One region of the Streptomyces sp. NPDC051582 genome, then DNA from elsewhere that is predicted to be linked to it. Evidence: riboswitches for the same ligand, from Rfam matches in the RefSeq annotation. Region 1 holds a riboswitch; the other holds the start of a gene.
What was found. A riboswitch is a leader RNA that binds a small molecule or an ion and turns the genes downstream of it on or off. The one in region 1 is predicted to bind glycine.

Region 1 (14,648 bases):
CCATCACCACGAACAGCGCGGCGAGCAGGGTGACGCCCATGATCACGGGAAGGTCGCCCTGACCGATGGCGGCGACGGCCGCCGTCCCCAGACCCTGGAAGTTGAAGGTCGTCTCGGTGAGCACCGCGCCGCCGAGGAGTCCGCCGAGGTCGAGGCCGAACATCGTGACGATCGGGGTGAGGGTGGAGCGCAGGGCGTGCTTGCGGATGACCACGCCCTCCTTGAGTCCCTTGGCGCGGGCGGTGCGGATGTAGTCCTCGCCGAGCACGTCCAGCATCGTGGCGCGGGTGATGCGGGCGTAGGTGGCGGCGAAGAGGAAGGCCAGGGTCACCCAGGGCAGGATCATGGAGTTGAGCCAGGCCAGCGGATCCTCGGTGAGTGGTCTGTAGTTGGACACGTCCAGCCAGCCGAGGCCGTAGACGAAGATCGCGGGGGCCACCATGCCGGTGAAGAAGATCGGCAGGGAGACGCCGGCGAGCGCGCCGACCATCACCGTGCGGTCGACGGCGGTCCGGCGTTTGAGCGCCGAGACCACACCGGTCGCCACACCGGCGATCACCCAGATGACCGCCGCGCCGAGGGCGAGCGAAAGGGTGACCGGCATGCGGTCGACCATGGTCTCCCAGACGGGCGCCTCGGTCTTGAAGGAGTATCCGAAGCAGGGGGCCGCACAGTGGGTGACATCCGTGCCGCCGTCGTAGTCACGGCCGACGAAGATGCCCTTGACGAAGGTCAGGTACTGCTCGGAGATGGGCTTGTCGAAGCCCATCTTCACGCGGATGCCCGCCAGGGCGGTCTCGTTGGTCTCGCGACCGGCGTACATCAGGGCCGGATCGCTGCCTGTGATCTTGGGGACCGCGAAGAAGATGCCGAAGGTGACCACGGAGACCACCAACAGCGTGGCGACGACGTTGAACAGCCGCCGTATGAGGTAGACGAGCACTGCAGTCGGCCGCCCGGGGCGGGCGGCTGCCGTCCCTCGTGGGGACGGCAGCCGCCGCCTGCGGCCTTCACCTGCCCTTCGGACTAGCGCATGTGCGGTGAAGGCACTTGCCTGCTGTTACTTGGCGGCGATGCCGACCGTGGCCAGGTCGATCTTGCCCATGGAGTCGTTGAAGTAGACGTTCGTCAGACGCGGGTTGTGGTAGACGAAGGCCTTGTCGAAGTTGATGGGAAGGTAGAGGGCCTTCTCCATGACCTTCTTGTTGATGTCCGTGTAGAACGGGGCGGCGGCTTCCGGAGTCGCGGCGGCGGCAGCCGTCTTGAACAGCTGGTTGATCTCCGGGTCGTTGATCATCGTGTAGTTGTTGTTGCCGTTGGGCTGGATGAACGATCCGTCAACGAGCGGCTGGAGGAAGCCCGAGCCGGAGTTGTAGTCGGCGCCCCAGCCCATCACGATGATGCCGTAGTTCTTCTTCTTCACGTTCTCGGGCGAACCGATCACGGAGGAGGAGAGCTTGCCGTCGTACTGGTCGATGGTGACCTTGATGCCGACCTTGGCGAGCGAGGCCTGGAGCGACTCGGCCGTCTTCACCTCGGGGGCGCGGTTGTTGCGGACCGCGATGGTGGTCTCGAACCCGTCCGGCTTGCCACAGGCCTTGAGGGCCTCCTTGGCCTTGGCCTCCTGCGGCTCGCCCTTGGTCAGGTTGAACGGGTCGTAGCCCTTGTCGGCACCGGGGATGCCGGGCGGCAGCATGTTCGCGCCGAGGTCACCGCTGGTCGGGCCGCCGCGGGCGGTCTGCAGGGACTTCGGGTCGGCCGCGTAGATGACGGCCTTGCGGCACTCGATGTTGTCGAACGGCGCGACCGTGGTCGGGAAGGCGAAGTAGCGGATGTAGCCCGTGAACGGGTTGTCCGCGTTGGCCTTCAGCTTCTCGTCCTTGAGGACCTTGTTCTTGCCGGCCTGCTGCATGCCCGTGCCGTCGATGGCGAGGTCGATGTCGCCCGACAGCAGACGCGCGTCCATGTCGTCCGGGTTGGTGGTCACCGTGAAGGAGACCTTGTCCGGCAGACCCTTGCGGATCGTGTCGGTCTTCGGGTCCCAGTTCTCGTTGCGGACGAAGGTCGCGCCCTTGCTCGCGGTGAAGCTCTCGACCTTGTACGGGCCGGTGGAGACGGGCTTGTTGGTGTAGGTGGCGCCCGTGTCCTTGGCCTGCGGGACCGGCGAGGAGGACGGCATCGCCAGCAGGTAGCTGAAGTCGGAGTTGGCGCTCGCCAGGTTGAAGACGATCGTCTTGTCGTCCGGCGTCTCGACGGACTTCAGGCCCATCTTGTTGGCGTCGGTGTCCTTGTACGGGCCGGGGTACTTCTGGCCCTGGTCCAGGATGTCGATCAGGTAGGTGGGACCGCCGGACAGCACGTCCTGCGCGAAGACGCGCTCGATGCCGTACTTGAAGTCCTTCGAGGTGATCGGCGTGCCGTCCTCGAACTTGACGCCGTCCTTGATCTTGAGGGTGTACGTCTTGCCCTCGTTGCTCAGGACCGGCAGGCCCTCGGCGAGGTCCGGGACGAGCTTGCTGCCGTCCTTGCCCGGCTTGCTGTCGTACGCGAGCAGCTGACGCACGTAGAGGCGCTGGATGTCCCACACGAAGCCGTAGTAGGCACGCGCCGGGTCGAGGTAGTCGACGTCCTGCGGCGACCAGAGCTTGAGCTCGCCGCCCTTGGCGTCCGAGGGGTTCACCATGCCGGTGGTGGCGGCGTTGAAGGCGGCGCCGCCCTTGCCCTCGGTCTTCGTGTCGCCGTCACTGCCACCGCAAGCGGCGGTCAGGGACAGGGCGGCGATCACGGCGGTGATCGCGAATGCCTGCTTTCTGCGGATCACGTTGGTCCAACCTCCATTGGTGGGTGAATCGTTGAAGCTGTTCAGCTGCCCTTGGGGTCGAGTGCGTCGCGCAGCCCGTCCCCGAAGAGGTTGAACGCCAGGACGGTGATGAAGATCGTGATACCGGGGACCACCATGTAGGCGGGGTCGTCCTGGTAGATGGGGATGGCGTCGGAGAGCATCTTTCCCCAGGAGGCGGTGGGCGGCTTGACGCCGGCGCCCAGGAAGCTGAGGGCCGCCTCCGTCAGGATGTTGGTCGGGATGAGCAGCGTCGAGTAGACGAGGATCGGCGCGACCAGGTTGGGCAGCAGCTCCTTGATGAGGATGTAGCCGCGCCCGGCGCCGAGGCTGCGCGCGGCCTCGACGTACTCGCGCTCCCGCAGGGAGATCGTCTGGCCGCGGACGATGCGCCCGATGTACGGCCAGCCGAAGAAGCCGATCACGACGATCAGCACGCCCATCCGGACGCCCGAACCCGAGAACCCCCAGAGGGAGTTGGGGACGACGGAGACCAGGGCGATGGTGAACAGCAGCTGCGGGAAGGCGAGCAGCAGGTCCATGATGCGGCTGATGACGCCGTCGACCCAGCCGCCTATGAACCCGGCGAGTGCGCCGAGGAGGCTGCCTATCGTGACCGACACGAAGGCCGACAGGAAGGCGACGACCAGCGAGATGCGGGCGCCGTAGACGATCCGGCTGAACACGTCGCGCCCGTTGGTGGGTTCGACGCCGAGCAGGAAGTCGGAGCTCATGCCGCCGAAGGAGCCGATCGGTGTGCCGAGGTCCGGGTCGATCAGGTCCTCGTGGAACTCGTTGGGCGGGTGGCCCAGCAGGCTCACGATCTGCGGCGCGAAGACCGCCACCAGGATCAGGAAGATCACGACCACGCCGCCGGTCAGCGCGACCTTGTCGCGCTTGAGCCGCATCCAGGCGATGCGGCCGGGCGAGCGGCCTTCGATGGCCTTGGCTGGGACGTCGGCTACGGACACGGGAGCGGGTGATTCCGCGCTCGTGTCATGCAGTGGTGCCGTCATCGTGGTGGGGACCCCTCTCGGCCGACGGGTTGCCGGCCCATGCCCGCCGCTGTGGCGGCGTTGGTGCGGAGTGGCGCTCGGAGTGCGTGGTGATACGCAGGACGCGTGTGAGGTGCAGGAATTGCGGGAAGTGCCGTGCAAAGCCACAAGCAAAAAATCATTTGCCGAACCGGGCCTGGAAGGACTGACCGGCTCTTGGGTGGGGAGTCTTCATCGGCGCTGCGATCAGCCGCCAGACCCGCAGATGAATGGATGCGCAACCGTGATGTGAGGGTCGGGTTCCCGTTATCCGGACTTCGCTCTCGCCTGAGCGGATCAAGCCCGTCCGTTCGGTACGCAATCGGACATGGCGCCCAACTCGCGGTAGGACCATGCGTTTTGGGCCCACAAGGGCGGCGAAATCCGGACAAGTCGAAGGCCGCGGGGAACGATCGTTCCCCGCGGCCTTCGGTTGGGTCGATACGGTCGTCCCGGTCCGTGGACCGGGGCCGGCTCAGTACGCCGGAGCCTGGCCCTCGCGGTCGTAGAAGGGGCGGGTCTGGGCGCGCAGCCACATCGCGACGGGGTCGTGCTCGTCCGCCAGCGCCACCGTGCACACCGGCACGCCCTCGGGCACCGCGCCGACCGACTGGCGCATCATCTCCCGTACGGATTCCAGCGCGGGCGCGGAGGCGTCGTACAGGTCGAGCCCGACCGCGAGGTACGGGGAGCCCAGCGAGGGCTGCACCCAGGCGCGGCGCAGCGAGCGCACGGCGGGGGTGCGGTGCGCGTGCTGGGTCAGCAGCCCGTAGAACTGCGGGAGCTCCAGGGCGGGCTCGGAGAGCCGCAGCGGGCCGGCCGGCATCCGGTCGAGGCCGGTGGCGATGCGGCGCAGGTCGGCCCAGGGGATGCCGAGGCCGCCGCCCTGGGCGTGCGGGTTGAGCCACAGGCCCCAGCGGTCCGGGTAGAGGGCGCGGGCGATGTCCCGGCCGGTGACCACCTCGTAGCCCCGGCTCCAGCCGCTGGCGGCCAGCTCCTGGGGGGAGGTCACGCAGGGCGCGTACCCGAGGCCCTCGACCTCCATGCCGCCGTACTGGGCGTCCGGGGAGCCCGGCTGCCCCTGCCAGAGCAGCATCCACAGCCGGCCCTCGGCGAGGGCGTGCAGAAGCGACTCGTAGCTCTCGAAGCGCCCGGGCGTCACCTGGCGCATCATGTGCTCGACCTGCCCGGCCGCGGCCGTGCCTGACGCACTCACCCGGTACCCCTCTTCGTCCGCCCGTCCACCCGTATCGGCACCCAGCTTAAGCGGCGCTACGCGAGGTAGAAGGGGCGTACGCGCTCGGCGATGAAGTCGACCACCGGGTCCTGCGCGGCGTCGAGGAGGATCAACTGCACGGGCCAGGGCGGCGCGACGCGGGCCAGGGCCCGGCCGAGGGCGTCCATCGGGGCGTTCCGCATCCCGGGCTCCCATCCCAGCAGCCGGACACCGATGTAGAGCTCCGGCGCCCCGCCCTCGACGCTGGCCAGGCAGCGGTGGGCGGCCGCGACCACGCCGCAGGCGCGGAACTCCTCGGCCGCGGCGGTCAGGAAGTCCACCGGGTCCTCCTGCCAGTCGGGCTCGTAGAGCCGGACGCGGCCGCCGGTGGCGGGGCCGTCGAGCGGGGTCCGGCCGGTGCGGCAGAGTTCCGCCACGGCGGGCGGGGGCAGCGGCACGCCGACGGCGCCCTCGGGGTTCACGGCGATGCCCAGCTGCGGGGGCAGGCCGCGGGCGAACTCGACGGCGGGGGCCACGGCGAAGTCCATGGCGGGGCCGGCGCAGGCCCGGAACTGGGCCTCGGAGCTGTACACGGGCACGTACGGGGCCCCGTTGATCTCCATGGTGGGCAGCGTGAGACCGCCGGCCGCGTCCGGGGCGGCGCCGCCGGGCAGCGGCACCCAGAGCCGGCTGCGCCCGAGCACCTCGACGATCCGGGCCCCGGCGTCCGCCTGCCCGAGCGCCGCTCCGAGCACCTGCTCCAGCTCGTTGTCCGGCCAGCCGCCGCCCTGCATCTACGCCTCCGCTGTGGTTGTCGCCCGTACCGTCGCCCGAGGTTAACGGCTCGGGTGGCACCGGACGGCGGGGGGCCGGGGAGGGGGCGTGGAGGGGGCGTGCCGATCAGGCAGGGTCCCGGCGGAAGGCTATGCGGGTCACCGACGCGGCCGAGCCGCGGTCCAGCAGGACCGCCGAGGTGCAGCCGGCCGGGAGGCGGCCCGATTCCGCGTCGCGCAGCAGCCGGGCCACCGCGCCCCGGTGGCGGGCGAAGGCGTACGCCGACACCCCGCGCCCGCGCGCCTCCTGCCCGGCCAGCGCCTCCTCCGGGCTGGTGTCCAGCAGGAGCAGGTGCAGCGCCCGGCCCCGCCGCCGCGCGGCCGCCGCCAGCAGGCCGCGCACCCAGCTCTGCGTTCCGCAGTCGTGGACCACCGCCGAGGCACCGGAGCGCAGGGTCCGCCAGAGCCCCCAGTAGTGGGCGAAGCGGACCAGCGGCCGGTACACCCCGTACGGCAGCGCCCTCGGCATCCGCCGCTCCCAGCGCTCGCGCACGTCCTGGGAGTCGATGCCGCCGCCCTCGGCGGCCCGCTTGATCAGCGTGCTCTTGCCGCCGCCCGGAAGGCCGGACACGACGACGATGTCCCCTTCCGCGAAGCCGAGCCACTGCGGTCCGTGCGCGCCCCGGCCGCGCAGGTCGCGTACGGGAGCGCCCTCGGCGCGCGCCCGCCGCGCCGCCGGCACCCCGCCCACGGACCCCGTCCCGGTCAACGCCAGCACTCCGAATCTCCGCACAGTGATCGCCTCCCCCATCCGGGCCCCGCGGGGGCCCCATGCCCACTGAGTGTAAAGAGACGGTAATACGGGGCCCCCGGTTCCGGTCGTGTATCCCGGCCGCGTCCCGGATGCGTCACCGGTCCGTCACCACCGGTCCGCCACCACCGGCGCACCCCTTCCGCACGTTCTTTCGGGCCCGCACGCCCGATCGCCCGGACGGCGTGCAATGATGTGCGCCATCTGGACCAACTGCATACCGGCCGCTTGAATCCGCGCGGGAGAGTCCCGGCACGCCGTGAGGCGGTGCCCGGGCGCCGAAGGAGCAAGTACCTCCCTTGAATCTCTCAGGCCCCGTACCGCGTGGATGAGGCAGATCTGAAAAGCGAGCCGCGCCGCCGTCCCCCGCGACGGCACCCGCGTGCGCTCCACCCAAGGTGCAAGTCGACGTTCCCCGGGTCCGACCGGGAACTCTCGGCGAACCTCTCAGGTTCCGATGACAGATGGGGAGGATCGTCCTCGTCATGTCATGCCCTGGGACCCGGGAGCCACACCCATGAGCACTGCCCCCCGCCTGACCGCCCTCGATGCGCTGCACCGCTCGCTCGGTGCGACCATGACCGACTTCGCGGGCTGGGACATGCCCCTGCGGTACGCCAGTGAGCGCGACGAGCACAACGCCGTCCGCACCAAGGCCGGCCTCTTCGACCTCTCCCACATGGGCGAGATCACGCTGACCGGCCCGGAGGCCGTCAAGGCCCTGGACTACGCGCTGGTGGGCAACATCTCCACCGTCGGCGTCGGCCGCGCCCGCTACACGCACATCTGCCAGGAGGACGGCGGGATCCTCGACGACCTGATCGTCTACCGCCTGGGCGAGAGCGAGTACATGGTCGTCGCGAACGCCTCCAACGCCCAGGTCGTCCTGGACGCCCTGACCGAGCGCGCCGCCGGGTTCGACACCGAGGTCCGCGACGACCGCGACGCGTACGCGCTGATCGCCGTCCAGGGCCCGGAATCCCCCGGCATCCTCGCCTCCCTCACCGACGCCGACCTCGACGGGCTGAAGTACTACGCCGGTCTGCCGGGCACGGTCGCGGGTGTACCCGCGCTGATCGCACGTACGGGCTACACCGGCGAGGACGGCTTCGAGCTGTTCGTCGCCCCCGAGCACGCCGTCCGGCTGTGGGAGGCCCTGACCAAGGCCGGCGAGGGCGTCGGCCTGGTCCCGGCCGGCCTGTCCTGCCGGGACACGCTGCGCCTGGAGGCGGGCATGCCGCTGTACGGGCACGAGCTGACCACCTCCCTCACCCCGTTCGACGCGGGGCTGGGCCGGGTCGTGAAGTTCGAGAAGGAGGGCGACTTCGTCGGCCGCGCCGCGCTGGAGGCCGCCGCCGAGCGCTCCGCCACGAAGGCGCCGCGCAAGCTGGTCGGCCTGATCGCCGAGGGCCGCCGCGTCCCGCGCGCCGGCTTCCCCGTCGTGGCCGACGGCCAGGTCATCGGCGAGGTCACCTCCGGCGCCCCGTCCCCGACGGTGGGCAAGCCGATCGCGATGGCCTACGTGGACGCGACGCACGCCGCGCCCGGCACCTCCGGCGTCGGCGTGGACATTCGCGGTACGCATGAGCCGTACGAGGTCGTGGCCCTGCCGTTCTACAAGCGGCAGAAGTAGCGCCCGTACGCCGTACCGGCCGTCTCACTCCGCAAGACCACCGTTCGTATCCACTCCCCCGCATCCAGGAGAATCAGGTCATGAGCAACCCCCAGCAGCTGCGTTACACCAAGGAGCACGAGTGGCTGTCGGACGCCGTGGACGGCGTCGCGACGGTCGGCATCACGGAGTTCGCGGCCAACGCGCTCGGTGACGTCGTCTACGCCCAGCTCCCCGCGGTCGGCGACACCGTGACCGAGGGCGAGACCTGTGGCGAGCTGGAGTCGACCAAGTCGGTCAGCGACCTGTACTCCCCCGTCTCCGGTGAGATCGTCGAGTTCAACCAGGACGTCGTGGACGACCCGGCCCTGGTGAACTCCGCCCCGTTCGCGGGTGGCTGGCTGTTCAAGGTGCGTCTCTCGGAGGAGCCGAAGGACGTGCTGACGGCCGACGAGTACGCCGCGCTCACCCACTCCGACAACTGAGTCCCAGGGGAACCTGATGTCCGTTCTGAACACCCCCCTCCACGAGCTCGACCCCGACGTCGCCGCCGCCGTCGACGCCGAGCTCGCCCGCCAGCAGTCCACCCTGGAAATGATCGCGTCGGAGAACTTCGCTCCGGTCGCGGTCATGGAGGCCCAGGGCTCGGTCCTGACCAACAAGTACGCCGAGGGTTACCCGGGCCGCCGTTACTACGGCGGCTGCGAGCACGTCGACGTGGTCGAGCAGATCGCGATCGACCGCATCAAGGAGCTCTTCGGCGCCGAGGCCGCGAACGTCCAGCCGCACTCCGGTGCGCAGGCGAACGCCGCCGCGATGTTCGCGCTGCTGAAGCCGGGCGACACGATCATGGGCCTGAACCTGGCCCACGGCGGTCACCTGACCCACGGCATGAAGATCAACTTCTCCGGCAAGCTCTACAACGTGGTCCCGTACCACGTCGGTGAGGACGGCCAGGTCGACATGGCCGAGGTCGAGCGCCTCGCCAAGGAGTCCAAGCCGCAGCTGATCGTCGCCGGCTGGTCCGCCTACCCGCGCCAGCTGGACTTCGCCGCCTTCCGCCGCATCGCGGACGAGGTCGGCGCGTACCTGATGGTCGACATGGCGCACTTCGCCGGCCTGGTGGCCGCGGGTCTGCACCCGAACCCGGTGCCGCACGCCCACGTCGTCACCACCACCACGCACAAGACCCTCGGCGGTCCGCGCGGCGGTGTCATCCTGTCGACGCAGGAGCTGGCCAAGAAGATCAACTCCGCGGTCTTCCCGGGTCAGCAGGGCGGTCCGCTGGAGCACGTGATCGCGGCCAAGGCGGTCTCCTTCAAGGTGGCGGCCTCGCCCGAGTTCAAGGAGCGCCAGGAGCGCACCCTGGAGGGCGCGAAGATCCTCGCCGCCCGCCTGGTCCAGGACGACGTCAAGGCCGTGGGTGTGGACGTCCTCACCGGCGGCACCGACGTGCACCTGGTCCTGGTCGACCTGCGCAACTCCGAGCTGGACGGCCAGCAGGCCGAGGACCGCCTCCACGAGGTCGGCATCACGGTCAACCGCAACGCGATCCCGAACGACCCGCGGCCGCCGATGGTCACCTCGGGTCTGCGGATCGGCACGCCGGCGCTGGCCACCCGCGGTTTCGACGCCGAGGCCTTCACCGAGGTCGCCGAGATCATCGCGCAGGCCCTGAAGCCCGCGTACGACGCGGAGGACCTGAAGGCGCGCGTCTCGGCGCTCGCCGCGAAGTTCCCGCTGTACCCGACGCTCTAGGCTCCACGGGTTCCAGGCGACGACGTGGAGGGGCCCGGCCCTGGTGGTGCACGGGGCCGGGCCCTTCTCATGACCGAAGGCCCCGGGCGGATGCGGTCCATCGCCCGGGCCCCGGTCGTCCCGGCCGCGGTGGTGATCCCGGACCCGACCGGGCCGGTCGCGGTGGGCGCCTTCCGCCGCACCGACCCGGACCCGCGCCGTCCCTTCCGGCTGCCGCACGCCTCGGTCCCGTCCCCGCCGACGCTCGCGTCCGCCGACTGCGCGGTCATCGCCCCGGCCCGGTGGATCGTCTTCCCTCCTCGGCGTCCAGGCCCGCTCCGCCGGGCTGCCAGGGTCCGCCCCGATCCTGGAGACGGCCCTCACGGCGGAGCCCGCCGCCGCCCCGGACGACCTCGCGGAGCGGGATCGTGACCTGATCCGCGCCTGACCGCAACCTTGCGCACCCGGTCCGGCAGACGAGCCGTTCACTTCACCGCGTTAAGCTCGTCTGTCGGACAAAATCCGAACAATCACCCCTCCCGAAGCTCCCGAACCACCCGAACCGCCGCACCGCCCCTCCTGCACCCTCCCACCCCACGAGCAGACAAGGGAGTCCGCCACCGTGGCCATCTCCGTCTTCGACCTCTTCTCCATCGGCATCGGCCCCTCCTCCTCCCACACGGTCGGCCCGATGCGCGCCGCCCGCATGTTCGTGAACCGGCTGAAGAAGGACGGCGTGCTCGCCCAGACCGCTGCGGTCCGGGCGGAGCTGTACGGGTCCCTCGGTGCGACCGGCCACGGCCACGGCACGCCCAAGGCGGTGCTGCTCGGCCTGGAGGGCCACTCCCCCCGCTCGGTGAACGTGGAGAGCGCCGACGACGAGGTGGAGCGCATCCGCAGGACGGGCCGCCTGCGCCTGCTCGGCACCGAGATAGGGAGCGCCCACGAGATCGTCTTCGACGAGCCGAGCCAGCTGATCCTGCACCGCCGCCGGTCCCTGCCGTACCACGCGAACGGCATGACGCTCTTCGCGTACGACGCAGCCGGCGCCCCGCTGCTGGAGAAGACGTACTACTCGGTCGGCGGCGGCTTCGTCGTGGACGAGGACGCGGTCGGCGAGGACCGGATCAAGCTCGACGACACGGTGCTGAAGTACCCCTTCCGCAGCGGCGACGAGATGCTGCGCATGGCCCGCGAGAGCGGTCTTTCGATCTCCGCGATGATGCTGGAGAACGAGAAGGCCTGGCGCACGGAGGAGGAGATCCGCGAGGGCCTGCTGGAGATCTGGCGGGTCATGCAGGCGTGCGTCGCGCGCGGCATGTCGCGCGAGGGCATCCTGCCGGGCGGCCTGAAGGTCCGCCGCCGGGCCGCGAACACCGCTCGCAAGCTCCGCTCCGAGGGCGACCCGCAGGCGCTGTCGATGGAGTGGATCACCCTCTACGCGATGGCCGTGAACGAGGAGAACGCGGCCGGCGGGCGGGTGGTCACCGCCCCGACGAACGGCGCCGCGGGCATCATCCCGGCGGTCCTGCACTACTACATGAACTTCGTGCCCGGCGCCGACGAGGAGGGCGTGGTCCGCTTCCTGCTGGCGGCCGGCGCGATCGGCCTGCTCTTCAAGGAGAACGCCTCGATCTCCGGCGCCGAGGTCGGCTGCCAGGGCGAGGTCGGCTCGGCCTGCTCGATGGCGGCGGGCGCCCTCGCCGAGGTCCTGGGCTGCACCCCGGAGCAGGTGGAGAACGCGGCCGAGATCGGCATGGAGCACAACCTGGGCCTCACCTGCGACCCGGTCGGCGGCCTCGTCCAGATCCCGTGCATCGAGCGCAACGGCATGGCGGCGGTCAAGGCCGTCACCGCGGCCAAGATGGCCATGCGCGGCGACGGCTCCCACAAGGTGTCCCTCGACAAGGTCATCAAGACCATGAAGGAGACCGGCGCCGACATGAAGGTCAAGTACAAGGAAACCGCCCGCGGCGGCCTGGCGGTCAACGTCATCGAGTGCTGATCCGCCGCACTTGACGCGGGAGGGGCCCGGCGCGGTGCGCCGGGCCCCTCCCGCGTTCCACAACTTGGTGAAGTCGCAGGCCAATTGAGGTTTGCACGGAGTTGATCACGCTTGAGGGCGAACCCTCCGCCGCGGGCTGGTCTCTCGAAGATCGCATGCGCCATGGTGATCACGTGACGTCGCGGCCACACCCCCGGCGGTCGGCCAACCGCCTTGGACCGCAGCCTTTTTGTGCACTGGAGGACTTCATCATGGCAAGCAACCGCAGCATCCGCGTCCTGGCGGCTGTCGCAGCGCTCCCCTGCGCCGCCCTGCTCTTCACGGGCACGGCCCAGGCCGACAACGGAGCCGGTGCGGGCGTCTCGTCCAACGCCGCCGTCGGCGAGATCCTCGGCAGCGGGGTCGCCGGCGCCAACCTCGGCAACTCCTCCACCACCCAGCAGGTCGCCACGGGCTCCGGGGCGTCCAACCAGAACAACGGCGCCCAGGCCAACGGCGCCGGCTTCACCGCCCTCGGGCAGTCCAACGGCTCCCTCGTCTTCCACCCCGTCCCGTAACGGTCCGGTGACGCGGCGGCCCGCCCTCCCCCCGGAGGGCGGGCCCCTTCGCGTTCCCGCCCCCCTTTCCGCGCCCTTCCCGGCCCCGAGCCCGCCCCTTTCCTGTGACAAATGAGGTCCAGCGGCCCCCGGGATGAGGACTTTCGGCCCGCGGGGGTAGCCGGGAGGTGGGTTAGCTTGCCCGAGAGGGCCGCCGGGCCCCCGGCCGGACACCACAGAGAGGCGCTGCGCATGGACGGAATCGAATACCGCGTCCTCCCGCTCCGGCTGGAGGCCTCCCCCGAGCCCCTGCCGGTGGACGGGGCCTTCACGTACCGCCGCGACCGGCCCTACGAGCTGGCGCTCGACTTCCGGGGCGCCGGGACGCACCTGGCGCGCTGGGTGTTCTCCCGGGACCTGCTGCTCGACGGGGAGACCTGTGTGACGGGCGAGGGGGACATCCAGGTGTGGCCGCGCTGGCAGGGCGCGGAACCGCGGGTCTTCCTCGCCTTCAGCAACGGCGCTCAGAGCTGCGTGGTGTCCGCACGGGCGAAGGACGTGCGGGCGCTGTGCCGGCAGCTGGTCGCCCTGGTGCCCCGGGGCGAGGAGCAGCGGCACTACGACCTCGACGCCGAGCTGAGCACCCTGCTGCCCCGGTAAGTTACCCGTTGGTGGGTTTTCTTCTGTTTTGAGCGGTTTTAGGTGCAACCATGAGCCTGCCGGGGAGTGTCTTCAGCAGTGACACCGGTCCCCGCCTCTGAAGAATCAGGGGGACGTCATGAACCACCTCCGCCGCCGGCAGCTCGTGGCCCTCGCCACGGGTGTGCTGCTCACCGCCGGGATCACCCTCGCCGCTCCGGCCTCGGCCGTGGTGCGGCCCACGCCGCTCGTCGTGAACGCCCGCTGGGGCGGGCACTGCACGTACGACCGCATCGTCATCGACCTGCGGGGATACGTTCCCGGGGCCACCGTCACCCGCGTCCCCCGGCTGGTCCACGACGGGTCCGGCGCGCCCGTCCCGCTGGCCGGGAAGTACTTCCTCCAGATCCGGCTGCATCCCGCCGCGGCCCACGACCGCGCGGGCGCCGGCACCTACCGCGGACCACGGTTGGTCGAGATCCACCTGCCGCAGCTGAAGGGCCTGGCCCTGACCGGCGATTTCGAGGGGTACGTGACCTTCGGCGCCGCGTTCGGCGCCAAGCCCTCCGTCAGCTCGTTCACGCTGCACGCGCCGGAACGCCTCGTGCTGGACGTCGCCCACCGCAACGTCTGCCGGTGACGGTCACGGTCACGGTCCTACCGGTGCTCGGGGTTCGGGAAGTCGAAGCGGCAGCCGGCGTCCCACTCCGAGCGCTGGTTGCCGTGCGCCGGAACGCCGCCCGCGCGCTTGAGCAGGGCGGCCAGGTGCATGAGGTTCCATGACATGAAGGTCGTGTTGCGGTTGGTGAAGTCGTTCTCGGGGCCGCCCGAGCCGGGGTCGAGGTACGAGGGCCCGGGCCCGGCCTCACCGATCCAGCCCGCGTCGGCCTGGGGCGGGATCGCGTAGCCGAGGTGCTGGAGGCTGTAGAGGATGTTCATGGCGCAGTGCTTGACGCCGTCCTCGTTGCCGGTGACGAGCGCGCCGCCGACGCGGCCGTAGAAGGCGTACTGACCGTGCTCGTTCAGGATCGAGGAGCAGGCGTAGAGCCGCTCGATGACCTGCTTCATGACGGAGCTGTTGTCACCGAGCCAGATCGGGCCGCACAGCACGAGGATGTCGGCGTCCATGATCTGGCTGTACAGGACGGGCCACTGGTCGGCTTCCCAGCCGTGCTCGGTCATGTCCGGCCAGACACCGGTGGCGATGTCGTGGTCGACGGCCCGGATGAGCGAGGTCCGCGCACCGGCCGCCTCCATGACGGCGCGGCTGCGGGCGATCAGCCCCTCGGTGTTGCTGGTTTCCGGCGAGCGCTTGAGGGTGCAGTTGACGTAGACGGCGGTCAGGTCTGAGTAGTCGTAGTCGTCGGCCACCCCGCCAGCCTGCGGGCCGCCTGCGGGGGCCGCCAGCGGGCCGCACCCGTTCGGGCACGGGGCGTGCGGACACGG
Region 2 (14,648 bases), on a different contig from region 1:
GTCCGCCAGTCCCACCGGCCAGGTGTGCACGGGATCGCCCTTGTGCATCAGCTCGCTGTAGCGCCGGGTGACGGCCGCCAGCGCCTCGTCCCGTTCCATCCCGGACGCCAGCGCCCGGTGGTAGGTGTCCACCTGCCAGGTCGCCCCGTTGACCCGCCGCTGGCAGCGCTCCTCGATGATGCCGAGGTAGTGGTCGCGGTCGGCGGGCTCGATGCCCCACGCGTCCAGTCCGGCCGCCGCCATCGGCAGCAGCTCGTCCAGGACCAGCCGTACGGCGGAGACGCTCGCCAGCCCGCCGCCGCGGCCCCGGCGCGGCCAGCGCAGCCGTGCGTCGATGCCGTAGCGGCAGGCCGCGTCGAAGTTGGCCTCCGCCTCGGCGAACGGCAGCCGCGTCCACACGGGCCGCTGCTCGTCGGCGAGCGTGCGGACCAGCCCGTAGTAGAAGGCGGCGTTCGCCACCACGTCGGCGACCGTCGGCCCGGCCGGCAGCACCCGGTTCTCCACCCGCAGGTGCGGCATCCCGTCGGCGACCCCGTACACGGGCCGGTTCCACCGGTAGACCGTCCCGTTGTGCAGGACCAGTTCCTGCAGGCTCGGCACCCCGCCCTCGGCGAGCACGCGCAGCGGCTCCTCCTCGTCGCAGATGGGCAGCAGGGCCGGGAAGTACCGGACGTTCTCGGCGAAGAGTTCGTACGCCGACTCCACCCAGCGCTCCCCGAACCAGGTCCGCGGCCGCACCCCCTGGGCCTGCAACTCGGGCGGCCGGGTGTCGGTGGCCTGCGTGAACAGCGGTGGCCGCGACTCGCGCCACAGCTCGCGCCCGAACAGGAACGGCGAGTTGGCGCCGACGGCTATCTGCACGGCCGTCACCGCCTGCGCCGCGTTCCACACGTCGGCGAACCGCCCGGGCGTCACTTGCAGGTGGAGTTGTACGGAGGTGCAGGCGGCCTCCGGGACGATCGACCCGGTGCTCCAGCTGAGCCGCTCCACCCCGTCGATGTCGAGCAGGAAGTCCTCGCCCCGCATCATCAGGATCTGCTCGTTCAGCAGCGAGTAGCGGTCCACCGCGGAGAGGTTGGCGGCGACCAGGTCGGAGCGGGTGAGCGTCGGCAGGATGCCGATCATCACCACCCCGGCGTCCATCTCCGCCGCCTGTCGGTGCGCATAGCCGAGACCCGCGCTCAGTTCCTCGGCGAGCTGGTCGAATACCCGACCGCCGAGACGGTGCGGAAGTACGTTCACCTCCAGGTTGAACATTCCGAGTTCGGTCTGGAAATCCTGGCTCGCTATCCGCTCCAGAACCTGCGCATTCACCATTCTCGGCAACCCGTCCGAACCCGCCAGATTCAGCTCGATCTCCAGCCCCATCATGTTCTTGGGGCGATCGAACCTCTTCTCCGCCAGAAGTCGCTCCAGCCCCTCCAGGCACTCGTGGAGCTTCCTCCGATACCTCTGCCGATCGGACAGGTCGAATCCGCCCGCCACGACCTTCTCCCCCATCGGAGCGTCCCTCCTCGATTGCGCCCGGCCCATGCCACCCGGGCGCGCGTGTACGGTCGATGATGCCCCGGAGGCGAGATCCATAACGCCGAGGGGGCGTGCGTGGCGGGGAGCGCGCGCCGGTTTGGCCGAAGGGCGCTATGGCACATTCACTTGGCAAGGCGTCGTATGCAAATTCCGCGCGGGTTTTGCCGGTTCCGGATAATGGGCGCTTTCCAGCCGAGCCCCCGTCCGGTAACCTCCGAGGTCAGCGCGACATGTTCGCGCGCAAGCGGCATGAAAGCCATGACAGCGGGACCGGTAAGCGACTTGTCGGCAATAGGCGGGACAGCTACCCGAAACACTGCGTGAACACATGTCGTATAAACTCCGCAAACGAGGCAGAGAGTTGGCGCGCGGCCATTGCCCCTCAGCCCCCCTCTGGCCCCAGAATGCGACAGCGCCGTCCGCACCTGCCCCGTTCCCCAGGTCTCCCAAGTGAGAGGCGACCCACCATGCCGCTGCATGTCCCTCCGGCTCCCGCGCCCGCCCTGCGCAGCGTCCTCGCGGCACTCGGTTCCCCCACCGCCGTCCACGAGGCGCACACTCCGGCCCTGCGCGCGCTGCAGGGTCCGATGACCGCCGAACTGCCGCTGCCGGTCCACGTCCTGGACCGGCTGAACGTCTCCCAGCTGGCGACGGGGGGCCGCCCGCCCCGCACCCGGCTGACCGCCTGGCGGTTCCTGATCCGCAGCGGCGACCGCTACGTCGCCGCCGCGGACACCCGGCTGACGCCGGACGGCTGGGTCTTCTCCCATTTCTTCGAGGGCCCCTACGTCGCCGCCACCGAACGCGCCCTGCGCCAGGCGGAATCCCTCGGCAAGAACTACCAGCCGCGCTTGCTGTCCGTACCGGAGCTGTACATGCTCACGCTGTGGCTGCACGGGGCGGTCGGCGCCGACCCCTCCGCCGGGCTGCCGGCCGCCGCGGACCTGCTGGTTCCGCTGGCCCCGGCCCCGCCCGGCATCGCCCCGTACCGGCCGCACCCGGTGTCCGAGCTGTTGCCCGTGATGACGCACCGACTCACTCCACCGAGCCCGCCGGTCCCGCCGTCGCTGGCCGCACCGGCCGCCTGAGCGGGTTTCGAGGCTGCGGTCCGGCGGCGCTGAGCAGGTGCGTTCCCTGCCGGTGGTCCGTACGACCCATTCGGCCTAGCCCAGTCGGGCCACCCCCGAACCACCCGAAATGACAGGGGAGTTGAGCTGAACCGCCCGCACGGGTGATGCGTCATCAATCTATGAGGACAGCTGCCGGGAAATCCCTGCGGACGCAACTCCGGAGGGCAACACTGGGACCCTGACCAAACCAAGACGTTGATACGGGGGGCGGCCATGAACAAAGCTTCGAGCCGCAGCACACAGACCACACCGCAGCGAAAGAACGCATCCATGTGCCAGCACCAGCCAGCGTGCCCGTCAGCCGACTCCGCCGACCGGGAGGCCGCCAAGCCGTTGGCCAACCACCCGGAACAGGGCTGGAGCCTGCTGTGCAACGGCGTCCTGCTCTTCGAGGACACCGGTGAGCTGCTGCCGGACGGCCAGATCATCGCCCCGCACCGCCCGCTCGCGGCGGCGCATGTGATGAAGGCGGCCTAGCCGGCGACAGCACTGAACGGGAACGGAGCGCAAGAGAACGACGAAGGGCCGGCCCGGGAATGATTCTCCCGGACCGGCCCTTCGTCATGCAGTCACTTCACACGAATGTGTCAGTTGTCGTACTCGTCCAGCGGCGGGCAGGAGCAGACCAGGTTGCGGTCGCCGAAGGCGCCGTCGATCCGGCGCACCGGCGGCCAGTACTTCTCCGCCGCCGTGACCCCGCCCGGGAACACGGCCTCGTCGCGGCTGTACGGGTGGTTCCACTCGCCGCCCAGCGCCGCCGCGGTGTGCGGGGAGTTGGCCAGCGGGTTGTCGTCCACCGGCCACTCGCCGCCCGCGACCCGCTCGATCTCGCCGCGGATGGCGATCATCGCGTCGCAGAAGCGGTCGATCTCGGCGAGGTCCTCGGACTCCGTCGGCTCGATCATCAGCGTGCCGGCCACCGGGAAGGACATCGTCGGCGCGTGGAAGCCGTAGTCGATCAGGCGCTTGGCGATGTCGTCGACGCTGACGCCCGTCGCCTTCGACAGCGGGCGCAGGTCGATGATGCACTCGTGCGCGACCAGGTTGCCCGGGCCGGTGTAGAGCACGGGGTAGTGCGGCTCCAGGCGCTTGGCGATGTAGTTCGCGCCGAGCACCGCCACCTGGGTGGCGCGCTTGAGGCCCTCGCCGCCCATCAGGCGCACGTACGACCAGGAGATCGGCAGGATGCCCGCCGAGCCCCACGGGGCGGCCGAGATCGGGCCGACGCCCGTCTCCGGACCCGCCGTGGGCTGGAGCGGGTGGTTCGGAAGGTACGGGGCCAGGTGCGCCCGGACACCGACCGGGCCGACGCCCGGGCCGCCGCCGCCGTGCGGGATGCAGAAGGTCTTGTGCAGGTTCAGGTGCGAGACGTCGCCGCCGAAGTGACCCGGCTTGGCCAGGCCCACCAGGGCGTTCAGGTTGGCGCCGTCCACGTACACCTGACCGCCGGCCTCGTGCACCTGGGCGCAGATGTCGGCGACGTGCTCCTCGAACACACCGTGCGTCGAGGGGTACGTGATCATCAGCACGGCGAGCTCGTCGCGGTGCTGCTCGATCTTGGCGCGCAGGTCGGCCGCGTCCACCTCGCCGTCGTCGGCGGTCTTGACGACGACGACCTTCATGCCGGCCATCACGGCGCTGGCGGCGTTGGTGCCGTGCGCGGAGGACGGGATGAGGCAGACGGTGCGCTGCTCGTCGCCGTTCGCCCGGTGGTAGGCGCGGACGGCCAGCAGGCCGGCGAGCTCACCCTGGGAGCCGGCGTTCGGCTGGATGGAGACCTTGTCGTAGCCGGTGACCTCGCAGAGACGTTCCTCCAGCTCGGTGATGAGCGTGAGGTACCCCTCGGCCTGCTCGACCGGGGCGAACGGGTGCAGCTGGCCGAATTCGGGCCAGGTGACCGGCTCCATCTCGGTGGTCGCGTTGAGCTTCATGGTGCAGGAGCCCAGCGGGATCATGCCGCGGTCCAGCGCGTAGTCCTTGTCCGCCAGCTTGCGCAGGTAGCGCAGCATCGCGGTCTCGCTGCGGTGCTGGTGGAACACGGGGTGCGCCAGGTAGTCGTCCGAGCGCAGCAGGCCCTCGGGCAGCGCCTCGGCCGTGGTCTCGTCGAGCGTCTCGATGTCCGCGGTGACGCCGAAGGCGGCCCAGACGGCCTCGATGCCGGCGCGCAGCGTCGTCTCGTCGCAGGAGACGGAGACGAGGTCGGCGTCGACCTGGAACAGGTTGACCCCGCCCTGGCGGGCGGCGGCGACGACCTCGGCGGCCTTGCCGGGCACCCGGGCGGTGACGGTGTCGAAGTACGAGCCGTGCACGAGCTCGACCCCGCCGGCCCGGAGACCGGCCGCGAGCAGGCTCGCGTAGCGGTGCGTGCGGCGGGCGATCGTCCGCAGGCCGTCGGGGCCGTGGTAGACGGCGTACATGCCGGCCATGACGGCGAGCAGCACCTGCGCGGTGCAGATGTTGCTGGTGGCCTTCTCGCGGCGGATGTGCTGCTCACGGGTCTGCAGGGCGAGGCGGTAGGCCTTGTTGCCGTCCGCGTCCACGGAGACGCCGACGAGGCGGCCCGGCAGCGAGCGGGCGTGCTTGTCCTGGACGGCCATGTAGCCGGCGTGCGGACCGCCGAAGCCCATCGGGACGCCGAAGCGCTGGGTGGTGCCGACCGCGATGTCCGCGCCGAGCGCGCCCGGGGAAGTCAGCAGGGTCAGGGCCAGCAGGTCGGCGGAGACGGCGACGATCGCGCCGAGCTCGTGCGCCTGGTCGATGACCGGCTTGATGTCCCGCACGGCGCCGGAGGCGCCCGGGTACTGGAGGAGCACGCCGTAGACCCCGCGCTCGGCGACCTCGGCCGGGATGCCACCGGACAGGTCGGCGACGACGACCTCGATGCCGATCGGCTCGGCGCGGGTCTCGATCACGGCGATCGTCTGCGGCAGCGCGTCGGCGTCTACCAGGAAGATGTTGCCCTTGGACTTGCCCACGCGGCGGGCCAGCGTCATGGCCTCGGCGGCCGCCGTGCCCTCGTCGAGGAGGGAGGCGCCGGAGGTCGGCAGGCCGGTGAGGTCGGCGACGACGGTCTGGAAGTTGAGGAGCGCCTCCAGGCGGCCCTGCGAGATCTCGGGCTGGTAGGGCGTGTACGCCGTGTACCAGGCCGGGTTCTCCATCACGTTGCGCAGGATCACCGGCGGGGTGAAGGTCCCGTAGTAGCCGAGACCGATCATGGGCGTGAGGACCTGGTTGCGGTCGGCGAGCGTGCGCAGCTCGGCCAGCACCTCGGCCTCGGTCAGCGCCTCGGGCAGGTTCAGCGCCTCGGCGCTCTTGATCACATCCGGTACCGCGGCGGCGGTCAGTTCGTCCAGCGAGCCGTAGCCCACGTGGGCGAGCATCTTCGCCTGCGCCTCGGCATCCGGGCCGATGTGGCGCTGCTCGAAGGGGATGCCTCGCTCCAGCTGGGAGAGCGGAATGCGGTTGGCGGTCATGTACGGAGGCCTCCTGGGTCGTACGACCTGCGAGGGGCACCACGGCGCGGGCACCCGGACGGCCTCCCCCTCTGTCATCTCAACCTGAGAGCTTCACCGGAGTCGCGGGGGTGACCCGCGGATTCCGGCTTTCACCGTCGGTGAGGAGGGGAACCGGCACTGCGCGCCCGGTACCCGCCCCTGCTTTCCAGAGTGGCCTCGTCACGTGCGGTACGTATGCCTGAGAGATTCCGGGGAGGATTTGCTCCTTCGGCGCCTCCGTCGTTCTCACTCGGAGGACTCTCCCGCACAGGGTCAACAGCCGTCACCCAGCCTACCAGCGAGGTTCTGGCCCCTGCTTCGAGTGGCCCGCACTGCGGAAATGCCCTTCTGTAGTCATTACGGAGGAGTTGCGACCATATGGAGGGACCGTGCAGACCGACATCGATCCGCGCAGCCTGATCGGCCGCAAGGCGTTCGACCGCAACGGAACCAAGATCGGCACCGTCGACGAGGTGTACCTCGACGATGCCACGGGCGTGCCCGAGTGGGCCGCCGTCCGGACGGGCCTGTTCAGCCGGGACGCGTTCGTCCCGCTGGAGCCGAGCGAGGTCGTCGACGACACCCTGCGGGTCCCCTTCGAGCGCTCCCTCATCAAGGACGCCCCGGACTTCGGCGTCGGCCGCCACCTCTCCCCAGAACAGGAACTCCAGCTCTACCACCACTACGGCCTGGACATTTCCCTCCCGTCGGACATCCGCCGCGACTTCGGCCGCCTGGCGAACGGGGAGGACGGCCCCTAAGCCGCCGGCCGCGGATCGGCACGGCCCACGAGGGGCAGCGGATCGGAGGGCTCCAGCTCGGGGTCGTCCACTCGGAAGGTGCGCACCCGGCCCGGTGGCGATCCGGGCTGCTCGAAGCGCACGGTCACCCTCCCGACCCCGCTGCCCTGCACCCAGCCGGGCCCGTACACGGCGTGCAGTACGTCGCTCCCGGCCGCCCAGCGCCGCTCCGGGGCGGCCTCGGGCTCCCCGCCCGGCCCCCCGGCCTCCGCGCCCTCGGCGGCCCCTCCAGGCCCTCCAGGCCCCACCGCCCCCGAAGGCCCACCGGACTCCGCCGCACCATCCGCCGCTACGCCTCCAGCTCCCGCGGCGGCCCCCGCGGCACCCTCCGCGGCTGCGGCCCCGGCGACCGCCTCCGCGGCCGCAGCCTCCTCCGCCGCCAGCGACTGCGCGAACAGGTCCTCCTGCGTGTAGTCCGCCAGGCCCGTCACGCCCACCCCGAGCAGCCGAACCCCGCCCGTGGTGTCCACGGCCTCCAGCAGCCGCGCCGCGGCCTCCCGCACCACCGCGGGATCGTCCGTGGGCCCCCGCAGCGTCTCGGAGCGGGTCAGCGTGGAGAAGTCGTAGCGCCGCACCTTCAGCACGATCGTGCGCCCCGAGTGCCCCGAGCCGCGCAGCCTCTGCACGCACCGGTCGGCGAGGCGCTGCACCTCGGTGCGGATCCGCACCCGGTCGTGCAGGTCCACGTCGAAGGTGTCCTCCACCGACACCGACTTAGCGTCGCGCTCGGCGACCACGGGCCGGTCGTCCAGTCCCAGCGCCATCCGGTACAGCCCGAGCCCGTGCGAGCGCCCGACCATCCGGACCAGCTCGTCCTCGCCGGCCTCGGCCAGCTCCCCGACCGTGGTGATACCGGCCCGCCGCAGGTGCTCCCCGGTGACGGGCCCCACCCCGGGCAGGGTCCGCACCGACATCGGGGCGAGCAGCTCCCGCTCGGTGCCCGGTTCGATCAGCAGCAGCCCGGCCGGCTTGGCCTCCTCCGACGCCACCTTGGCCAGCATCTTGGATCCCGCCAGCCCCACGGACCCGCTCAGGCCCGTCACGGCCCGGATGTCCGCCCGCAGCCGCTCCCCCGTCTCCCGGGCGCCCTTCGAATCGAAGGCGGTCCCGCCCGCCTCCAGGTCCACGAAGGCCTCGTCCAGGCTGAGGGGCTCCACCAACGGGGACAGCTCCCGCAGCAGCCCCATGACCACCTCGCTGACCGCCTGGTACAGCCGGAAGCGCGGGATCAGGTACGCGCCGTTCGGGCAGAGCCGGCGCGCCTGGGCCGTCGGCATCGCCGAATGCACCCCGAAGCGCCGGGCCTCGTAAGAAGCGGTGGCGACGACTCCGCGCGGCCCGAGTCCGCCGACGATCACGGCCTTGCCGCGCAGGCTCGGCTTCGACGCCTGCTCCACGGAGGCGTAGAAGGCGTCCATGTCCAGATGCAGGATGGTCGGCGCGGCTCTCACAGCCCCGATGCTGCCTCATGCCACTGACATTCGGCCGGGGCCGGGCCCCGGGTGTGCGGGCCGCGCCGGAAAGCGTGCTCAGCCGGCCCGGTTGCGCCGCGCCGCCAGCTCGTCCGTCGGGTTGTGTCCGACCACCGTCTCACCGGTGTCGACCCGCTCGCCGTGCAGCTGCGACAGCGCGTTCTCCACGTCGCGCCAGACCACGCCCACGGCGATGCCGAAGATGCCCTGGCCGCCCTGGAGCAGGCTCACGACCTGGTCCGGCGAGGTGCACTCGTACACGGTGGCGCCGTCGCTCATCAGCGTCATGCGCTCCAGGTCCGAGAACCCGCGGTCGCGCAGGTGCTGGACCGCGGTCCGGATGTTCTGCAGCGCCACCCCGGTGTCCAGGAAACGCTTGACGATCTTGAGGACCACCACGTCCCGGAAGCTGTAGAGGCGCTGCGTCCCCGACCCGCTGGCGGGGCGCACCGTGGGCTCCACCAGCCCGGTCCGCGCCCAGTAGTCCAACTGGCGGTACGTGATGCCCGCCGCGGCGCACGCGGTCGGTCCCCGGTAGCCGACCTGCTCGGGTGCCGGCTCCGCTCCCACCGGCGCGACCGGCGTACTGTCCGGCTGACGGCGCGCGGATCCCGCCGCACTGCCGTGGAGCGGGTACGGCCCACCGTCACTTCGCACGGGGATGCCCCCGGTCGTACCGTCGCCCGTGACTCTCACGCCGACCCTCCGTCCTTGACCTGCCCCCTCGAAGGTAGGCAGTCACCAGGGGTGCGTCAACGATCGCCACACTCGGCACGCCGAGTGATAATCACCCTGAGAGTGGTTTCCCGTGTCCTGTGCCGGGGAAAGGCTATCCGAATGGGCTGATGCTCCCCGTGGACACGCGTCGTGGACGGCACGGCCGGCGCGGCCGCCGGCTCATTGCGGGCCGGTGCCGAAGTCCTCCGGGGAGATCTGGTCGAGGAACTCGCGGAACTTCTCCACCTCGTCCTCCTGCTCGTCAGGAATGGCGATTCCGGCGTCGTCCAGCACGCCGTCGCTCCCGTAGATCGGCGTTCCGGTGCGCAGGGCGAGCGCTATGGCGTCGGAAGGACGCGCGCTCACCTCCACCCCGCTGGCGAAGACAAGCTCCGCGTAGAAGACGCCCTCCCGCAAATCCGTGATCCGGACCTCGGTGAGCTCCTCGCCGACCGCCTCCAGCACGTCCTTGAACAGGTCGTGCGTCAGCGGGCGGGCAGGGGCCATGCCCTGCTGCGCGAAGGCAATGGCGGTCGCCTCCCCCGGTCCGATCCAGATGGGGAGGTACCGGTCGCCTCCCACTTCACGCAGGAGCACGATCGGTTGGTTGGAGGGCATTTCCACCCGGACACCCACAACGTCGAGCTCGTTCACACAGCAACCCTAGGACCTGCTCGGCAGGTTTGGGTAGTCGGGCCCCCTCGGAGATCCCCGAGGTCAGTGCAGACGGACCCCGAGAGCGGTCTGCACCAAGGCCTCGTGGAGCCGTACGGAGAGTCCCGCGAGCTCCTTCAACGTGGCCTCCGCATGGGCCCTGGTCTGCGGGTTGCGGTGGCGGCGCAGTGGTGCCACGACCTGCTCCACCAGACCCGCCTCGCGGTCCGCGGCGGCCTTCATGGCCCGCAGGTGGCGCGGTTCCAGCCCGAAGCGGCCCAGATCCGCCACCAGGCGTGCCACGGTGACCGTCTCGGCGTCGAATCCGCCACCCGGGGCCTCGCCGATCAGCCCGTACGACTCCCACTCGGCGAGCTGGGCCTCGTCGACCTCGGCCGCGGCGAGCAGCTCGGCGCGCCCCACCCGGGGCGCGGCGGCCCGCTCCCGGCCCACCTCGCCGTAGACGGCGCCGGGACTCGCGGGATCGACGAAATCCCCGTGCGCCGTGGGCGCGGGGATACGGATCTGCTCACCGCGGGCGAGCGCGTCCAGCTGCTCGCGGATGACCTTCAACGGCAGGTAGTGGTCTCGCTGCAACCGCAGGATCCGGGCCAGCCGCTCGACGTCCTCGGTGCTGAACTTGCGGTATCCGGAAGGTGTGCGCCGGGGCTCGACGAGCCCCTCCGCCTCCAGGAAGCGGATCTTCGAGATCGTGACTTCGGGGAACTCGTCGCGCAGCAGCGTGAGCACCGTTCCGATGCTCACCAGCCGCCCGGCCGAGCCGACGCTGCCGGCGGTGCCGCTCTTCGGGGCACCGCCGGTGGGGATGCGCAGCATGGGACCTTCCCTCTGGGGGGTGTCCCCCGGACGGAGTCCGGAGGTGCGGGTCCCCCGGACGGAGCCCGGGCGGGGGACCCCCCGGGCACACCCCAGGGGAAGGATCAGATGCCCCGCAGGCTCGCGTAGAAGACCAGCCGGTACTTGCCGATCTGCACCTCGTCGCCGTTGTGCAGGGCGACGGAGTCGATCGGCTCACGGTTCACGTACGTGCCGTTGAGGCTGCCCACGTCGGCGACGGTGAAGCCGCCGTCCTGGCTCCTGCGGAATTCGACATGCCGCCGGGAGACCGTCACGTCGTCCAGGAAGATGTCGCTCTGCGGGTGCCGGCCCGCCGTGGTCAGCTCACCGTCCAGCAGGAAGCGGCTGCCGGAGTTGGGACCGCGCCGCACGATGAGCAGAGCGGAACCCGGAGGCAGAGCTTCCACCGCGGCCTGGGCCTCGGGGGACAGCGAGGACGACACGTGCTGCTGTCCCGACGCCTCGGCCTCGTAGGCCTCAAGGCCCGAGATCGAGATGGTGGACGTGGTCTCCGAGGCACGCTCCGGCGTCAGGCCCGCCCGCAGCGGCGCGCCGCAGTTGGAGCAGAACCGGCTGGCCGCATCGCTGCGGTGTCCGCACCTGCTGCAAACCTGCTCGGCCGACATGGACGGCTCCTCGCGCCGCGGCTGCCCCGCGGAGGCGTTGGTGGCATACGGGTCGGGGGCAAACCCTCCACCCGAACTTGAGGTTGATGGTTCACCGAAACCTATGCGCCCGGAACCGGCAGGGTCAACAGACGACGCGCCCGGCGCGCCCGGAACATCCCCCGCGCCGGCGACCTCGTCACGGAAGAGCGGCCGGTCGCCCTGCCCTTCCACCTCTCCCTGCCCCGCACGGTGCTTGGCCGCACCGCTTTCCTCGCGGTTCTTCTTTCCGAACAACTTCTCAAACAACTTCACGGGCGATTCCCCTTGAACGAAACAGACCCGCCCGTGGGGCAGGACGAACTCCGAATGCACACACCTGCCGACCCGGACATTCTCACAACGTCCGTAACCACCAGACAGTTTCCACCACGCGGCACGACTTCAGTGCGCCGACCCCCCGCAGGCATCAGCCCGCGTGAGGCCGTCCGCGCTCCGTCCCGCGTCACGACGATGACGACCGAGCGTAGTCAGGCTGCTTCGCAGCCCGCAAGGCATCCACAACGATCTTCGCCGGTCGTGTGACGCCGACGGTGGCCTGTTCCTTCTCCAGTGTCTGCACGACACCGCCGGGGATGTTCAGGGCGGGCTCCAGATCCTGCGGCTTGCCGATCACCTTGAACTCATAAGGCTGTGTGATCTTCTTACCGTCGATCCCGATGCCGCCGCCCTCGTCCGAGAAGAAGGAGCTCGCCACTACCCGCACACCGTTGACCTGGATCGCCTCGGCCCCGGCCGCCCGCAGCTCCTGGAGGGTGTCCAGCAGCTGGTCCGACTGCACCTGGCCCGTGGGATCGGTGATCTTCAAGACGATGCCCGGCCCCTGAGCTGCCACCGTACCGGCCAGGATCCCGAGTTGGCGTTCCTTCTCGACCGTCTGCCGACGCGCCTCCTCGGCCTGGTTCGAGCTGCTCTCCAGTTCCTTGCGCTGGTCCTCCAGCCGCTGCTTCTCGTCCTCCAGGCGCTTGGTCCGCCCGTCGAGCTCGTCGAGGATCCGCACGAGGTCCTCCTGACGGGCCCCGCGCAACGCGCTGGAGTCGCTGTTCGAGCGCACCTGGATGGCCAGGCCCAGACCGAGGACGAACAGGAGAAGCGCGACGATCAGTTGGGCCCTGCTCGCTCGGGGCGGCCACACCGACTCCGCCAGCCGCTGCCGGCCGCTGCGCGCGGGCGCCCCGGGCTCACCGGGCTGCGCCTCCCCGCCACCCGCCGGGGGCCCGGCGGGCCGCGCCGGCTCGTCCTGGGGCGGCAGCTCCGAGCCCATCGGCTCCTCGGGCGGGTTGTCGTTCGTACTCATCGGCCTCACGCCCGGAACACGTGCCGGCGGATGGCCGCGGCGTTGGAGAAGATGCGGATGCCCAGGACCACGACCACACCGGTGGACAGCTGCGAGCCGACGCCCAGCTTGTCGCCGAGGAAGACGATCAGCGCCGCGACGACCACGTTCGACAGGAACGACACCACGAAGACCTTGTCGACGAAGATGCCGTCCAGCATCGCGCGCAACCCCCCGAACACCGCGTCCAGCGCCGCCACCACGGCGATCGGCAGATAAGGCTCGACGACGGCCGGCACTTCGGGCCGGACCAGAAGTCCGACCACCACTCCGGCCACCAGGCCCAGTACCGCGATCACGATGCACCCTTCTTCGGCTCTTCTGCTGTAGCTGTACGTACGGTCAGGCTGGACGCGGCCGGCAGTCGCAGCCCGTCCGCCGGGGACAAGGTGGCGCGGATCCCGTAGTTCTCCTGCAGGGCGTGCAGGTACTGGCCGTCCGCGGAGTCCTGGAACGCCGTCCCGAGCCGCTTCTTGTCCCCCACCGCCAGCACTTCGTACGGCGGCACCAACGGCCTGTTGTCGACCAGTATCGCGTCACCCGCGGCCCGGATCGCCGACAACGCCGTCAGCCGCTGCCCGTTGATCGAGATGGCCTCGGCCCCGGACTGCCACAGCCCGTTGACGATCTTCTGCATGTCCCGGTCCCGCAGCCGGCCGGTGTCCGAGAACCCGGCGTTCTCGCGCGGCTTGCCGCCACCGCCGGAAGAGGAGCCCTTCGCGTCGTCGACGACCAGCTTCAGACCCGGCCCCTGGACCTCGGTCGCACCGGACAGCAGCGCCACGAGCTGCCCCTGGTCCCCGCCGTGCTGTTTGAGCGCCTCGCGCTGGCGGCTCGCGACGTTCTCCCGCAGCCGCTCGATGTCCCGCTCCAGGCCGTCCGCGTGCTCGTCGGCCCGCTGCACCCGGTCGATCAGCTCCTGCCGCTCCTTGGCCAGCACCGGCGCCGCTATCCGCGCCTGGGCGGCACCCAGCGTGACGACCATGGCGGCGAGCACGAGCCCGGCGGCGAGCGCCAGCTTGGCCTTCAGATTGCGCGGCAGACCGGCCGTGCCGTCCGCCTCGCGCCGGGCCGACGCTTCCGCGTAGCCCTCGTCGAGACTGTGGTCCATCACGTGCGTCAGCAGCGACATGGACGCGTCCGGGCGCGCGGGGGGCGCCGGCGCCGAACTCCGGTTGTGGGGCGGCTGCGACATGCCGCTCATCGTCGCATGTCGGCGCCGCCCGTACCGAATGCGCCCGTCCGGTGGACAGGGAGCAACATCCTCCGCACCCTGCCCACCGGACCGCTCTGTTCCGTCAGCTGCCGGGGCTCAGCGCCCGGCGCCGTCCACGACGGCCGCCCACTCGTCCAGGAGCGCCTGCGCGGACGCGTCGTCGGGCCCCTCGGCCCACAGGTGCGTGACGGCCTCCGCCGGGTCCGGCAGGACCAGCGCCCACCGTCCGTCGGCCTCCACGACCCGCACACCGTCGGTGGTGTCCACCTGCCGGTCCCCGGCCGCCTCCACGACCCGCCGCATGACGAGCCCCTTCACCGCCCACGGAGTCGGCACGTCCCGCTTGAGTACATGGGCTCGCGGTATCCGCGCATCGATCTGGCTCAGCGTGAGCTGCGTCCGCGCCACCAGCCCGATCAGCTGGACGAACGCCGCCGATCCGTCGAAGACGCTGCTGAACTCCGGAACGATGTAGCCGCCCCGGCCGTCTCCGCCGAAGATCGTGTTCTCCGCCCGGCCCACGCGCGTCAGGTCGTCGGGCGAGGTCGTCGTCCACTCCACCTGGGTGCCGTGGTACGCCGCCACCTGCTCGGCGATCCGGGTCGTGGTCACCGGCAGCGCCACCTTGCCGCTGCGCTTCTCCGCGGCCACCAGGTCGAGCAGCACCAGCAGGGCCCGGTCGTCCTCGATGATCCGCCCGCGCTCGTCGACCAGGGAGATCCGCTCGCCCACCGGGTCGAAGCGCACCCCGAAGGCGGCCCGCGCCGAGGCCACGATCT

Region 2: it holds a riboswitch for glycine, as region 1 does, so the genes downstream of both, gcvP (aminomethyl-transferring glycine dehydrogenase) here and gcvT (glycine cleavage system aminomethyltransferase GcvT) in region 1, are expected to answer to the same signal.

The regions. Positions count from the first base shown of each region.
Region 1 is NZ_JBFAZJ010000003.1:247,003-261,650, forward strand. It holds gene AB0M92_RS06695 (ABC transporter permease) at 1-943, opposite strand, end outside; gene AB0M92_RS06700 (ABC transporter substrate-binding protein) at 1,061-2,821, opposite strand; gene AB0M92_RS06705 (ABC transporter permease) at 2,863-3,855, opposite strand; gene AB0M92_RS06710 (enhanced serine sensitivity protein SseB C-terminal domain-containing protein) at 4,349-5,089, opposite strand; gene AB0M92_RS06715 (enhanced serine sensitivity protein SseB) at 5,146-5,883, opposite strand; gene AB0M92_RS06720 (AAA family ATPase) at 5,990-6,613, opposite strand; glycine riboswitch at 6,903-7,006, shown strand; gene gcvT (glycine cleavage system aminomethyltransferase GcvT) at 7,191-8,306, shown strand; gene gcvH (glycine cleavage system protein GcvH) at 8,387-8,770, shown strand; gene glyA (serine hydroxymethyltransferase) at 8,787-10,043, shown strand; gene AB0M92_RS06740 (L-serine ammonia-lyase) at 10,645-12,027, shown strand; gene AB0M92_RS06745 (hypothetical protein) at 12,279-12,584, shown strand; gene AB0M92_RS06750 (SsgA family sporulation/cell division regulator) at 12,816-13,223, shown strand; gene AB0M92_RS06755 (hypothetical protein) at 13,342-13,842, shown strand; gene AB0M92_RS06760 (flavodoxin family protein) at 13,860-14,573, opposite strand.
Region 2 is NZ_JBFAZJ010000013.1:2,708-17,355, reverse strand. It holds gene AB0M92_RS18260 (glutamate-cysteine ligase family protein) at 1-1,500, opposite strand, end outside; gene AB0M92_RS18255 (hypothetical protein) at 1,995-2,615, shown strand; gene AB0M92_RS18250 (DUF5999 family protein) at 2,928-3,134, shown strand; gene gcvP (aminomethyl-transferring glycine dehydrogenase) at 3,245-6,130, opposite strand; glycine riboswitch at 6,329-6,427, opposite strand; gene AB0M92_RS18240 (PRC-barrel domain-containing protein) at 6,541-6,912, shown strand; gene AB0M92_RS18235 (DNA polymerase IV) at 6,909-8,402, opposite strand; gene AB0M92_RS18230 (MerR family transcriptional regulator) at 8,481-9,119, opposite strand; gene AB0M92_RS18225 (bifunctional nuclease family protein) at 9,321-9,794, opposite strand; gene AB0M92_RS18220 (MerR family transcriptional regulator) at 9,858-10,631, opposite strand; gene AB0M92_RS18215 (FHA domain-containing protein) at 10,736-11,632, opposite strand; gene AB0M92_RS18210 (DUF881 domain-containing protein) at 11,763-12,614, opposite strand; gene AB0M92_RS18205 (small basic family protein) at 12,620-12,952, opposite strand; gene AB0M92_RS18200 (DUF881 domain-containing protein) at 12,949-13,857, opposite strand; gene AB0M92_RS18195 (mannose-1-phosphate guanyltransferase) at 13,966-14,648, opposite strand, start outside.